Regions from separate parts of the Streptomyces sp. NPDC044704 genome, predicted to be linked through region 2. Evidence: riboswitches for the same ligand, from Rfam matches in the RefSeq annotation. Region 2 holds a riboswitch; each other region holds the start of a gene.

The links. Region 2 has a riboswitch for cobalamin ahead of AC07B0_RS19425 (energy-coupling factor ABC transporter permease). Riboswitches for the same ligand answer to the same signal wherever they lie in the genome.
Region 1: linked by a shared signal. The riboswitch ahead of metE (5-methyltetrahydropteroyltriglutamate--homocysteine S-methyltransferase) and the one ahead of AC07B0_RS19425 (energy-coupling factor ABC transporter permease) in region 2 are both predicted to bind cobalamin.
Region 3: linked by a shared signal. The riboswitch ahead of AC07B0_RS07880 (ribonucleoside-diphosphate reductase subunit alpha) and the one ahead of AC07B0_RS19425 (energy-coupling factor ABC transporter permease) in region 2 are both predicted to bind cobalamin.
Region 4: linked by a shared signal. The riboswitch ahead of AC07B0_RS25220 (cobalamin biosynthesis protein) and the one ahead of AC07B0_RS19425 (energy-coupling factor ABC transporter permease) in region 2 are both predicted to bind cobalamin.

What each region holds. Positions count from the first base shown of each region.
Region 1 is NZ_JBWKGY010000022.1:87,484-90,839, forward strand. It holds gene metE (5-methyltetrahydropteroyltriglutamate--homocysteine S-methyltransferase) at 1-2,209, opposite strand, end outside; cobalamin riboswitch at 2,385-2,609, opposite strand; gene AC07B0_RS34690 (3-hydroxybutyryl-CoA dehydrogenase) at 2,760-3,356, opposite strand, start outside.
Region 2 is NZ_JBWKGY010000007.1:145,509-148,864, reverse strand. It holds gene AC07B0_RS19435 (AMIN-like domain-containing (lipo)protein) at 60-587, shown strand; gene AC07B0_RS19430 (flavodoxin family protein) at 681-1,406, opposite strand; cobalamin riboswitch at 1,530-1,725, shown strand; gene AC07B0_RS19425 (energy-coupling factor ABC transporter permease) at 1,755-2,450, shown strand; gene AC07B0_RS19420 (energy-coupling factor ABC transporter substrate-binding protein) at 2,450-2,836, shown strand; gene cbiQ (cobalt ECF transporter T component CbiQ) at 2,841-3,356, shown strand, end outside.
Region 3 is NZ_JBWKGY010000003.1:86,199-89,554, reverse strand. It holds gene AC07B0_RS07880 (ribonucleoside-diphosphate reductase subunit alpha) at 1-993, opposite strand, end outside; cobalamin riboswitch at 1,157-1,290, opposite strand; gene AC07B0_RS07875 (GNAT family N-acetyltransferase) at 1,332-1,844, opposite strand; gene AC07B0_RS07870 (CstA-like transporter-associated (seleno)protein) at 1,957-2,154, opposite strand; gene AC07B0_RS07865 (carbon starvation CstA family protein) at 2,178-3,356, opposite strand, start outside.
Region 4 is NZ_JBWKGY010000011.1:58,544-61,899, forward strand. It holds gene AC07B0_RS25210 (inorganic phosphate transporter) at 1-881, shown strand, start outside; gene AC07B0_RS25215 (hypothetical protein) at 910-1,131, shown strand; cobalamin riboswitch at 1,237-1,393, shown strand; gene AC07B0_RS25220 (cobalamin biosynthesis protein) at 1,430-2,404, shown strand; gene AC07B0_RS25225 (cobyric acid synthase) at 2,401-3,356, shown strand, end outside.

The DNA.
Region 1 (3,356 bases), on a different contig from region 2:
CCCAGAGCCGCTCGGCCGGGATGGCCTCCAGCCCCTTGCGCAGCAGCGCGGCCGCCTCGGCGGCCGAGGGGATGCGCGGGGAGTGGATGTCCCAGACGCCGGGTCCGACCTCGCGGGGGTAGCCGGCGGTGGCGAGTTCGCCGGCGACCTGCATGTGGGAGCGGGCCGCCTCCAGGCTGATGACGTCGGCGTCGAGGTCGTCGATGGCCTGGAGGACGTCGCCGAACTCGGCGTAGCACATGTGCGTGTGGATCTGGGTGTAGGGACGGACGCCGCTGGTGGTGAGGCGGAAGGACTCGGTGGCCCAGGCGAGGTAGTCGGCGTGGCCGTCGGCCCGCAGCGGCAGGGTTTCGCGCAGGGCGGGCTCGTCGACCTGGATGACGGAGGTCCCGGCCGCTTCGAGGTCGGCCACTTCGTCGCGCAGGGCCAGTCCGACCTGGCGGGCGGTCTCGCCGAGCGGCTGGTCGTCGCGGACGAAGGACCAGGCGAGCATGGTGACGGGGCCGGTGAGCATGCCCTTGACGGGCTTGGCGGTCTGCTGCTGGGCGTACGCCGTCCAGCGGACGGTCATCGGTTCGGGGCGGGAGATGTCCCCGGCGAGGACCGGCGGGCGCACGTAGCGGGTGCCGTAGGACTGCACCCAGCCGTGCTGGGTGGCGAGGTAGCCGGTGAGCCGTTCCGCGAAGTACTGGACCATGTCGTTGCGTTCGGGCTCGCCGTGCACCAGGACGTCGATGCCCGTCTTCTCCTGGAAGGCGATGACCTCGCGGATCTCTGCCTTGATGCGCTCCTCGTACCCGGCGGTGTCGACGCGTCCGGCGCGCAGGTCGGCGCGGGCCACGCGCAGTTCGTCGGTCTGCGGGAAGGATCCGATGGTGGTGGTGGGCAGCAGCGGCAGGCGCAGGTGGGCGTGCTGGGCGGCGGCGCGTTCGGCGTAGGGCTGGGCCCGGCGGCCGTCGGCGTCGGTGATCGCGGCGGTGCGGGCGCGGACGGCCGGGTCGTGGGTGATCGGGGAGGTGGCCCGGGAGGCGAGGTCGGCCTGGTTGGCGGCGAGTTCGGCGGTGATCGCTCCGGGGCCCTGGGCGAGGCCGCGGGCGAGGGTGGTGATCTCGGTGGTCTTCTGGCGGGCGAAGGCGAGCCAGCGCCGGATCTGCGGGTCGATGTCGCGTTCGGCGGTGGCGTCGAGCGGGACGTGGAGCAGGGAGCAGGACGCGGCGACGTCGACGGAGCCGGCGAGGCCGAGGAGGGTGCCGAGGGTGGCCAGCGACTTCTTGTGGTCGTTGATCCAGATGTTGCGGCCGTTGACGACGCCCGCGACCAGGCGCTTGCCGGGCAGGCCGCCGACGGCGGCGAGGTCGCGGAGGTTGGCGTCGGCGGCGTCGGTGAAGTCGAGGGCGAGGCCCTCGACGGGCGCCTTCGCCAGGACGGGCAGGGCGTCGCCGAGCCGGTCGAAGTAGGTGGCGACGAGGAGCTTGGGGCGTTCGGTGAGCGCGCCGAGCTCCCGGTAGGTGCGGGCGGCGGCGTTCAGTTCGGCGGGGGTGCGGTCCTGGACCAGGGCGGGTTCGTCGAGCTGGACCCATGCGGCGCCGGCCGCCTTGAGGTCGGCCAGTACCCGGGCGTAGACGGGCAGCAGCCGGTCCAGGAGGGTGAGCGGTTCGAAGTCGTCGGCCACGCCGGGGGCGGGCTTGGCGAGCAGCAGGTAGGTGACCGGGCCGACCAGGACCGGGCGGGCGGTGTGGCCGAGGGCGAGGGCTTCGCGGAGCGCGGCGACCTGCTGGGCGGAGTCGGCCGTGAAGACGGTGTCGGGGCCGAGTTCGGGGACCAGGTAGTGGTAGTTGGTGTCGAACCACTTGGTCATCTCCAGCGGGGCCACGTCCTGCGTGCCGCGCGCCATCGCGAAGTACCCGTCGAGGGCGTCGGTTTCGACGGCCGCCCGGTGGCGGGCGGGGATCGCGCCGACCATGACCGTGGTGTCCAGGACGTGGTCGTAGTACGAGAAGTCGCCGGTCGGAACCTCGGTGATGCCGGCGTCGGCCAGCTGGGCCCAGTTGGTGCGGCGCAGGTCGCGGGCGGTCTCCCGGAGGGCGTCGGCGCTGACGCGGCCCTTCCAGTAGCCCTCGACGGCCTTCTTCAGTTCGCGGTTGCGGCCCTGGCGGGGGTAGCCGTACACGGTGGCCCGTACTGCCGCGGCTGCGGATTCGGTGGTCACGGAACTCTCCTTCGCGAGCGTGTCTCCATGGACCCGGTGGCGGTCCGAGGGTGCGAAGGGGTGCCGGAACGGGCGGACCGCCGGGACCGCGTACGACGGGGTACGCGACGGGGAGGATCCGCCTGAGGTGCACGCCGACCCGCCCACGAGGTCACCGGGAAACCGTGCGCGGTCGTTCGCGCACGGGCAACGGGCAGGTCTTCGGACTCGCGGGCGCGCCTGCCGGTCTCCCGGCGGGCACCTACTGGCCGTCGCTTCCCAGGACCGGTTCCGGTCCCAGTGCGTATGACGGCGGTCGTTCCCGCTCACCGCTGCGGGGCAGTCCCGGATTCCCACCGGGTTCCCTCTTACGACGCATCCCGTCTGGCGGACGGGGCGAACCAGCTGCGGACGCCAGCGTAGGCGGACCCGGTCGAGAACCGGTCCAACCGTCCACATGCCGGACGGGGAAATGAGATGCGGCGCGGGTGCGGCGACACCACTCGCCGTACCCGCGCCGCACTCCCGCGTCCCCGGCGCACCCTCTGCCCGGGGGACGTGCCGGGGCCCCTCAGCCCCGGCCGTAGGTGTGGAACCCGCGGCCGCTCTTGCGGCCCAGCAGCCCGGCCTGCACCATCCGCTGGAGCAGTGGGGGCGGGGCGTACAGGGGTTCCTTGAACTCCTCGTAGAGCGAGTCGGCGATGGCCGCGACGGTGTCCAGGCCGATGAGGTCGGCGAGTTTGAGCGGTCCCATCGGGTGGGCGCAGCCGAGTTCCATGCCGGCGTCGACGTCGGCCGGGCTCGCGTACCCGGATTCGGCCATCCGGATGGCCGAGAGGAGGTAGGGGACCAGGAGGGCGTTGACGACGAAGCCGGCCCGGTCCTGGGAGCGGACGGTGGTCTTGCCGAGGGTGTCGCGGGCGAAGTCCTCGACGCGGGTGAGGGTGTCCTGCGAGGTGTGGAGGGAGGTCACGACCTCCACGAGGGGCAGGACGGGTACCGGGTTGAAGAAGTGCAGGCCGACCACCCGGTCGGCGCGGCCGGTGGCCATCCCCAGCCGCATGACGGGGATCGCGGAGGTGTTGGTGGCGAGGATCGCCCCGGGGTCCTCGACGGTCTTGTCGAGGCGGGTGAACACCTCGGTCTTGGCCTCGGGGTTCTCGGTGAC
Region 2 (3,356 bases):
GGGCGGTGTCCTACCCGGTGACACCCTTGTCCCCGTCTCTGAAGAATCGGGGGGACGTCATGCGTCACCTGCATCGTCCGAGCCGTCGGCGGATCGTGGCCCTGGCCACGGGTGCGCTGCTCACCGCCGGGCTCGCGCTCGCCGGTCCGGCCACCGCCGCCGCCTCCTCCACGTCGGCCACCACCACCCAGACTCCGCTCGTCGTGAACGCCCGCTGGGGCGGGCACTGCACCTTCGACCGGATCGTGATCGACCTCCAGGGGTACGTACCCGAGGTCAACGTCAGCCCCGTCTCCAAGCTGGTCTACGACGGGTCCGGCAAGCCGGTCCCGCTGGCCGGCAAGTACTTCCTGGAGATCCGTCTGCACCCCGCCGCCGGACACGACGACGCGGGTCAGAACGTCTACAAGGGCCCCAAGCTCCAGAAGATCTACCTCAGCAAGCTCAAGGGCCTCGCCATGACCGGCGACTACGAGGGCTACGTGACCTTCGGCGCCGCCTTCGACACCCGGCCGGCCTACGGCGTCACCGTCCTGCACAACCCGGAGCGGGTCGTGGTGGACGTCTCGCACCCCAACACGTGCTGACCTGACCGGCACGCCGTCCGGGGGCCCGGGGTGTCGCACACCCCGGGCCCCCGGCGTCGTGCCGCCGGATCCCGGACGGACGGGGTACGGGGCTCAGCGGTGTTCGGGGTTGGGGAAGTCGAAGCGGCAGCCCGCGTCCCACAGGGAGCGCTGGTTGCCGTGTGCGGGGACGCCGCCCGCGCGCTTGAGGAGCGCGGCCAGGTGCATGAGGTTCCAGGACATGAAGGCCGTGTTGCGGTTGGTGAAGTCGTTCTCCGGGCCGCCCGAGCCGGGGTCCAGGTAGGAGGGTCCCGGGCCGGCCTCGCCGATCCAGCCGGCGTCGGCCTGCGGGGGGACCGTGTAGCCGAGGTGCTGGAGGCTGTAGAGGACGTTCATGGCGCAGTGCTTGACGCCGTCCTCGTTGCCGGTGATCAGCGCTCCGCCGACGCGCCCGTAGTAGGCGTACTGGCCTTTTTCGTTGAGGATCGAGGAGCAGGCGTAGAGCCTCTCGATGACCTGCTTCATGACGGAGCTGTTGTCGCCGAGCCAGATCGGGCCGCAGAGCACGAGGATGTCGGCGTCCATGATCTGGCTGTAGAGGACCGGCCACTGGTCGGTCTCCCAGCCGTGCTCGGTCATGTCCGGCCAGACACCGGTGGCGATGTCGTGGTCGACGGCCCGGATCAGTGAGGTCCGGGCGCCGGCGGCCTCCATGACGGCGCGGCTCCTGGCGATCAGTCCCTCGGTGTTGCTGGGTTCGGGCGAGCGCTTGAGCGTGCAGTTCACGTAGACGGCGGAGAGGTCGGAGTAGGCGGGAGCGCCGGAGGAGGTGTCAGCCACGCCCCCCACGCTGACCGGCCGGGGCCCGGACCGCCATCGGACCGCACCCTTCCGGGGCACCGCCGGACGGCCTCCGGTCACCCCCGCGCACGGGGGCGGGTTGTTACCGGTCGGCGCGGACGACTACTGTCAGCGGGCCTTGGTGTTCGGGAAACCGGTGGGAAACCGGTGCGGCCCTCGCCACTGTGATCGGGAAGTCCGGCTCCACTCCTGCGGGAAGCCACTGGGTTCCGCGCGGGAGACCGCACGGCCCCGGGAAGGCGGAGCCAGGGCATCAGTACCCGTGAGCCAGGAGACCGGCCGGGGCGCGTCGTCCATCCACGAGGTGCTGGAGAGGTCTCTCTACTCATGCATATAGCCGAGGGGTTCCTTCCCCCTTTGCACGCGGTCGCCTGGGGCGCCGCGTCCGCTCCCTTCGTCGTCCACGGTGTCCGCGCCCTCACCCGCGAGGTGAAGGCCAACCCGGAGAGCACCCTGCTGCTCGGAGCGTCCGGAGCGTTCACTTTCGTCCTGTCCGCCCTGAAGATCCCTTCGGTGACGGGCAGTTGTTCACACCCCACCGGCACCGGACTGGGGGCCATCCTCTTCCGGCCGCCGATCATGGCGGTGCTCGGCACGATCACCCTGCTGTTCCAGGCCCTGCTGCTGGCGCACGGCGGACTCACCACCCTCGGTGCCAACGTCTTCTCGATGGCCGTCGCCGGCCCGTGGGCGGGCTACGGGGTCTACCGGCTGCTGAAGAAGTTCGACGTGCCGCTGATGGTGACGGTCTTCTTCGGCGCCTTCTTCGCCGACCTGATCACCTACTGCGTGACCTCCGTCCAGCTGGCGCTGGCCTTCCCGGACCCGGGCAGCGGTTTCGTCGGCGCGCTGGAGAAGTTCGCGGGCATCTTCGCCCTCACCCAGATCCCGCTCGCGGTCAGCGAGGGCCTGCTCACCGTGCTCGTGGTGCGGCTGCTCATGCAGTCCAGCAAGTCCGACCTGGTGCGCCTCGGCGTCGCCAAGCTCACCGGGACGAAGACGAAGCAGGAGGCGGCGCTCTGATGACCAGGAACGCGAAGATCAACACCCTGCTGCTGCTCCTGGTGGCGGCGCTGGCCGTGCTCCCGCTCGCGCTGGGACTCGGCGAGGGCAAGGAGGAGCCGTTCGCGGGCGCCGACGCGCAGGCGGAGGCGGCCATCACCGAGCTGAAGCCGGACTACGAGCCCTGGTTCTCCCCGCTGTACGAACCCCCGTCGGGCGAGATCGAGTCGGCCCTGTTCGCCCTCCAGGCGGCACTCGGCGCGGGCGTCCTCGCCTATTACTTCGGCGTGCGCAAGGGCCGCCGCCAGGGCGCCGCGCTCGCCGCCGCGGCCGGTACCGCCGACCCCGCCGGCACGGACCCGGGGGCCGGCCCGGCTCCGGCGTCCGCGACCGGCGCGGAGCGCTAGCGCGGTGCTGCCGATCGACGTCGCGGCGCACAGCAGCCGCTGGCGCCGCCGCCATCCACTGGAGAAGGCCCTGCTGGGACTGGGCCTGACGGTCACCGCCGTGTGCCTGCCGCCCTGGCCCGGCGGGCCGCTGGTCGCCGCGGCGACCCTGGCGGTGCTGCTCGGCCCCGCCGGGGTGGCAGGGCGGCAGCTGTGGCGGGCCTTCCGGGTCCCGCTCGGCTTCTGCTGCACCGGGGCGCTGCCGCTGCTGGTGTCCCTGGGCGGCCCGGGCGGATTCGTCTCGCTGGCCCCCGACGGGCCCCGGCACGCCGGGGAACTGCTGCTGCGCACCTCGGCGGCCTCGCTGGGCGTGCTCCTGTTCGCCTTCACCACCCCGGTGTCGGACGTACTGCCCCGGCTGGTGCGGGCCGGGGTGCCGGCGCCCGTCGTCGACGTGGCCCTGGTCATGTACCGGATCGGGTTCCTGCTGCTGGACGCCACGGCCCAGGTCCGCCGGGCCCAGGCGGCCCGCCTCGGGCAC
Region 3 (3,356 bases), on a different contig from region 2:
GTTGTCGCGGAGCTCCAGGAACTCCTCGATGTCCGCGTGCCAGGTCTCCAGGTAGACGGCGGCGGCACCCTTGCGGCGGCCGCCCTGGTTGACCGCGGCGACGGAGGCGTCGAGGGTCTTCAGGAACGGGACGATGCCGTTGGAGTGGCCGTTGGTGCCGCGGATCAGGGAACCCCGGGCGCGGATGCGGGAGTACGAGAGGCCGATGCCGCCGGCGTGCTTGGACAGGCGCGCGACCTGGTGGTAGCGGTCGTAGATCGAGTCCAGCTCGTCCAGCGGGGAGTCCAGCAGGTAGCAGGAGGACATCTGCGGGTGCCGGGTACCGGAGTTGAAGAGCGTGGGGGACGACGGCAGGTAGTCGAGGCGGCTCATCAGCCGGTAGAGCGAGGCCACTTCCTCGACGGCCTGGACGGTGTCGTTCTCGGCCAGGCCGCAGGCCACCCGCAGCATGAAGTACTGCGGGGTCTCGATGACCTGACGGGTGATCGGGTGGCGCAGCAGGTAGCGGCTGTGCAGGGTGCGCAGGCCGAAGAACCCGAAGCGGTCGTCGGCGCCCTCGGCGAGGGTGTGCTCGACCAGCGCGTCCAGGCGGGCCGCGTGGGTCGTGACGAACTCGGCCGTGCGGTCGGCGATGAGCCCCTCGCGGTGGCCGACGGCGACGGACGCCGAGAAGGACGTGGAGCCCTGGCCCGCGGCCTCGTCGCGGACGGCCAGCGTCAGCAGCCGGGCGGCGAGGCGGGAGTACGCCGGGTCCTCGGAGATCAGACCGGCCGCGGCCTCGGTGGCCAGCCCGCGCAGTTCGGCCTCGTCGGCGACGGAGCTGCGGCCGCGCAGGGCGGCGGCGGCGACCCGGCCGGGGTCGGTGTCGGGGAGGTCGGCCGTAAGCTCGGTGAGGGTACGCAGCAGTGCGGTCCCCGGGCCCTCGGGCGTGAGCGCAGCCTCGGTGTCGGACTGGGCGGACTCGGCGCGCGGTGCGGCAGGCGCGATGGTCACGGGGGGAGCTCTCCCTCGCTCGGCCCGGTCTTCGACGGGGCGGGGCGAGCGGGCGCACGCGGGAAGCCCACGGACCGGCCCGGACAGGGCAGGCGGTACGTGCGCCGCGTGGCGTCCACCGGCCCAACCGCGAGGCCCGGACGTATCGGCACCCGGTTCGGTTGAGCCGGGCGCGCTGTCGGCAGGTCCTCGGACTTCCGGACGCACCAATGGGTGCACTTCATACCGTTGCGGGACAGTTCCGGATTCGCACCGGATTCCCCTGCGACGACAGCAGCCATGAGCATACATGTGGGGGCGGCCCGTTGCGGTAGCCCCCACATGTTGTGTCGGCGTGGCTACTGCTCGGGTGCGTACAGCTCCAGGGCGTAGGTGAGCAGGGGCACCGAGGGGACCGGGGACCAGTCCCGTTCCGGGGTGCGCACGAAGCCCAGGCGCTCGTAGATCCGGTGCGCGGCGGGGCTGCCCGGCTGGGTGGAGAGCACCAGCCGGGACACTCCCGGCAGGGCCCTGGCGCGGTCGGCGCAGGCCCGTACGAGTGCTTCGCCGGCGCCCTTGCCCCGGCCGGCGGCGGCCACGGCGAGCATCCGGAACTCGGCCTCGCCGGGGCCCGCGATGTCGGCGAGGGGGCTGCCCGGAGGGGCGAACGTCACACCGCCCAGCAGGCGTCCGTCCAGTACGGCGACGAGCACCTCGCCGGATCCGGCCCGGCCCGCGACGTCCCGCAGCGTCCGCTCGTACGTGTCGTCGGTGTTGGCGTCGAGGAGCCCGTCCTCCAGGTAGGCCCGCGCGGTGATCCCGCCCAGCTCTTCGTATTCGGCGGGCTGCGCCGCCCTGATCACGATGTCCATGCGTCGAGTGTGCGCGACGGCCGCGGGCGGACGCCCGGATCCCGGCGGTCCGGTGCCGGGCACGCGCGAGGGCCCCGCCGGACGAGGCCGGCGGGGCCCTCGCGCGTGCCGCTCAGCAGCAGCGGAAGCCCTCCCGGGGATCCGCCTCGCGGGCGTCGGTGCGGGCCCGCTCGAAGGCGCGCCGGGTCATGACCTCGGCGTGCGGGTCGTGGGCGCGGGCGTGGGCCACGTAGCGGTCGTACGCGGCCTCGCCGGAGAACTCCCGTACGTAGAACCGGGCCTTCGACAGCGCGCCCCGGACCCCGCTCACCGCGCGCGCGGCGCTCGTGCCGCTCATGCGACGGGGGTCTTCGCCCGGCCGCCGCCCGCGTCGAGGCCGGCCGCCGCGAGCTCGGCCTTCTCCTCGGGCGTGGCGATCAGCCCGGCCGGGGCTACGATCTTCGACTCGGTCCACGGGACCTCGGACAGGCGCACCGTCTCGGGGTGGGCGATGGCCTTGAAGCAGGTCCGGGCCGCGTCCACCAGCACGATGACGATCAGGACCGCGAACAGCACCGACAGCACCCCGTCGACCGTGGCGTTGGTGACGACGGTGTGCATGTCGCCCATGGTCTTGGCGGGCGGCAGGACCTTGTCGGCGTCGATGCCCGCCTGGTACTTGTCGCGCTGGGCGAAGAAGCCGACCTTCACGTCCTCGGAGAAGATCTTCTGGTAGCTGGCGGTGAGGGTGACGGCCACGTCCCACGCCAGCGGAACCCCGGTGACCCAGGCCCACTTGAGCCGGCCCGACTTCACGAGCAGCGTCGTGCAGACCGCCAGGGCCACTGCCGCGAGCAGCTGGTTCGCGATGCCGAACAGCGGGAACAGCTGGTTGATGCCGCCCAGCGGGTCCTTGACGCCGACCCACAGGAAGTAGCCCCAGCCGCCGACCACTATGGCGCTCGCCAGCCACACGCCCGGCTTCCAGCTGACGTCCTTGAAGGACTTGTGCACGTTGCCGAGGGTGTCCTGGAGCATGAACCGGCCCACGCGGGTGCCCGCGTCGACCGTCGTCAGGATGAACAGGGCCTCGAACATGATGGCGAAGTGGTACCAGAAGGCCTTCATGGCGGTGCCACCGATGACGGCCGAGAAGATCTCCGACATTCCGAGTGCGAACGTCGGCGCTCCGCCCGTACGGGAGAGCAGGCTGCTCTCCTCCACATCCTTCGCGGCCTGCGCGAGGGCGTCCGGGCTGATGGCGAAGCCGAAGTTGGTGACGGCCGCGGAGGCGGTGTCGACCGTGGTGCCGATGACCCCGGCGGGGGAGTTCACGGCGAAGAAGAGGCCGGGCTCGATGATGCAGGCGGCGATCACGGCCATGATGGCGACGAAGGACTCGGTGAGCATCGCGCCGTAGCCGATGACCCGGACCTGCGTCTCCTTCTGGATCATCTTCGGGGTGGTGCCCGAGGAGACCAGCGAGTGGAAGCCGGACAGGGCCCCGCACGCGATGGTGATGAAGACGAACGG
Region 4 (3,356 bases), on a different contig from region 2:
AGGTGCTGATCCCCGCGATCGCCGCCCCGATCGTCGCCGGTGTCGCCGCGATGCTGGCCGCGAAGCTCACGTACAAGCTGGGCCACAACGTCGGCGAGAAGACCTCCGCCAAGGGGTACCGCGCCGGCCAGATCGCCTCGGCCGGTCTCGTCTCCCTCGCGCACGGCACCAACGACGCGCAGAAGACGATGGGCATCATCACCCTGGCGCTCGTCGCCGGGAACGCCCTGCCCGCCGGGGCCAACCCGCCGGTCTGGGTCATCGTCTCCGCCGGCCTGGCCATCGCGATGGGCACCTACCTGGGCGGCTGGCGCATCATCCGCACCATGGGCAAGGGCCTCACCGACCTCCAGCCGCAGCAGGGCTTCGCCGCCCAGACCTCGGCCGCGAGCGTCATCCTGGCCTCCTCCACCCTCGGCTTCTCCCTCTCCACCACCCACGCGTGCTCCGGCGCCGTCATGGGTTCCGGCCTGGGACGCAAGGGCGGCGTGGTCCGCTGGTCCACCGCCACCCGCATGTTCATCGCCTGGGGCCTGACCCTGCCCGCCGCGGCCCTCGTCGCCGCCGGCGCCGAGCTGGTCATGCGCACGGGTGACGTCGGCATCGCCGCGGTCACCGTCTTCCTGGTCGCCTCCTGCTTCGCCATCTGGGTCATCTCCCGCCGCCAGGTCGTCGACCACCACAACGTCAACGAGGTGGAGACCGCCACCACGACGGACGAGCCCGGTGTCGTCACCACGGCCATGGCCGCCGTCACCGTCCCGCCGACCACCGCCGCGGCCGGTACCACCGCCGCCGTGACCGACGAGGACCTCAAGGCCACCATCCCGGCCGCGACGGCGACCCCGACGACCCCCGCGGCTCCGGCCGCGGCGGTCTGACCCCGAGAACGACAGAGGTATCAGCGGCATGAACATCGACTGGGCATCGCTCGGCTCCGTCTTCGGAGTCAGCCTCTCCGCCACCGTCGCCCTCGTGGCCCTCTTCACCCTGGGCCTGGTGGGCCTCTCCAAGCACGAGGCCGCCACCGAGCACGGCGGGACCGCGGCCCTGGCGCGCACCGGCGCCTACGCCTGCTTCGCGCTGTGCGCGGCGGCCGTGTCGTACGGGATCTACCTGATCGTCGCCTGACACGACGTGTCCGAAGCTCCCTCCGGGTCCTCCCGGAGGGAGCTTTCGCGTACCCCCGGTGCGCCCCCCGCCCGAACCCGCCGCAGGTCAACGGCAAGTTGACGGGCGTTCGCGGTGCGTGGTGGACTGCCCGAGCCAATACGGCGGCATGGAAGAGGAAGTCCGGTGCGAATCCGGCGCGGTCCCGCCACTGTCACCGGGTCAGCGCACGCGGTGCGCGGCCCCGGGAGCCAGGAACTCTCGCCGCCGGACACGTCGAACCAGGGCGCGGACCCTGAGTGAGGACATACCTGCCACCATGCGTGCCGACCGCGTCTTCGCGTACGGCGCCACGGCGGGCCTGATCGGCGACCGGATCCTCGGGGATCCGCGCCGCGGGCACCCCGTGGCCGCCTTCGGAACCGCCGCCGCCGCCGTCGAACGCGCCCTGTGGCGCGACGACCGCGGCCGTGGCGTCCTCCACGCCCTCGTGTGCGCGGGCGGCGCGGCCGCCGTCGGTGCGCTGGCCGCCCGCGCCGTGCGCTCCCGGCCCGCGGCCGCCCGCGTCGCCCTGACCGCAGCGGCCACGTGGGCCGTCGTCGGCGGCACCTCGCTCGGCCGGGAGGCCCGCGCCATCGGCGGGGCGCTCGCCGCCGGGGACACCGAGGTCGCCCGCGAACGCCTGCCCCACCTGTGCGGGCGCGACCCGGAGTCCCTGGACGGGCAGCAGATGGCCCGGGCCGTCGTCGAGTCCGTCGCGGAGAACACCTCCGACGCGGTCGTGGGGGCCCTGGTGTGGGGGGCCGTCGCCGGGGTGCCCGGGCTGCTGGCCTTCCGCGCCGTGAACACCCTCGACGCCATGGTGGGCCACAAGTCGCCCCGCCACCTGCGCTACGGCTGGGCCTCGGCCCGGCTGGACGACCTGGCCGGCTGGCCCGGGGCCCGGCTGACGGCGCTCGCCGCCGTCGTGGCCGGACCCGACCGGCGGGGAGCCGTACGCGCCTGGCGCGCCGACGCCGCCGCCCACCCGAGCCCCAACGCGGGCCCGGTCGAGGCCTCCTTCGCGGGGGCGCTCGGTGTCCGGCTCGGCGGGACGCTGGCCTACGGCGGACGGACCGAGCACCGTGCCGTGCTGAACGGCGCGGCCGGCCGGCCGGTGGAGGTCGCCGACATCGAGCGGGCCGTCCGGCTGTCGCGGCGGGTGACCTGGCTGGCGCTGGGCGTCTGCGCCCTGGCCCGGACCGCCGCCACCCGGACACTGGTCTCGCGTACGACACGGAGGGGGCGCGCATGAGCGGCGCGAAGCGCGGCGGCGGACTGCTGGTCGCCGGTACGACGTCGGACGCGGGCAAGAGCGTCGTCACGGCGGGCATCTGCCGGTGGCTGGCCCGGCAGGGGGTGAAGGTGGCCCCCTTCAAGGCCCAGAACATGTCCCTGAACTCGTTCGTGACCCGGGAGGGCGCCGAGATCGGCCGGGCCCAGGCCATGCAGGCCCAGGCGGCGCGGGTGGAACCGACCGCCCTGATGAACCCGGTGCTGCTCAAGCCGGGCGGCGACCAGAGCAGCCAGGTGGTGCTGCTGGGCAAGCCGGTCGGCGAGATGAGCGCGCGCGGGTTCTTCGGGACCGCGGGCCCCGGCTCGGCGTCCCCCGGGCCGGCGGAGCCCGGCGGACACCGGGAACGGCTCCTCGGCGTCGTCACGGACTGCCTGGAGCGGCTGCGGGGCACGTATGACGCCGTGATCTGCGAGGGGGCGGGCAGTCCGGCCGAGATCAACCTGCGCCGGACCGACATCGTGAACATGGGCATCGCGCGGGCCGCGCGCTTCCCCGTCGTCGTGGTCGGGGACATCGACCGGGGCGGCGTCTTCGCGTCCTTCTTCGGCACGACCGCGTTGCTGTCCCCCGAGGACCAGTCGCTGATCGCCGGGTACCTCGTCAACAAGTTCCGGGGCGACGTCTCCCTGCTGGAGCCCGGCATGGAGATGCTGCGCGGGCTCACGGGCCGGGCGACGTACGGGGTGCTGCCGTTCCGGCACGGGCTGGGCATCGACGAGGAGGACGGTCTGCGGGTCTCGCTGCGCGGAGCCGTACGGGAGTCCCTGGTGGCACCGCCGCTCGGCGAGGACGTGCTGCGGGTCGCGGTGTGCGCGGTGCCGCTCATGTCGAACTTCACCGACGTCGACGCCCTCGCCGCCGAGCCGGGCGTGGTCGTGCGGTTCGTGGACCGGGCCGAGGAACTCGCCGA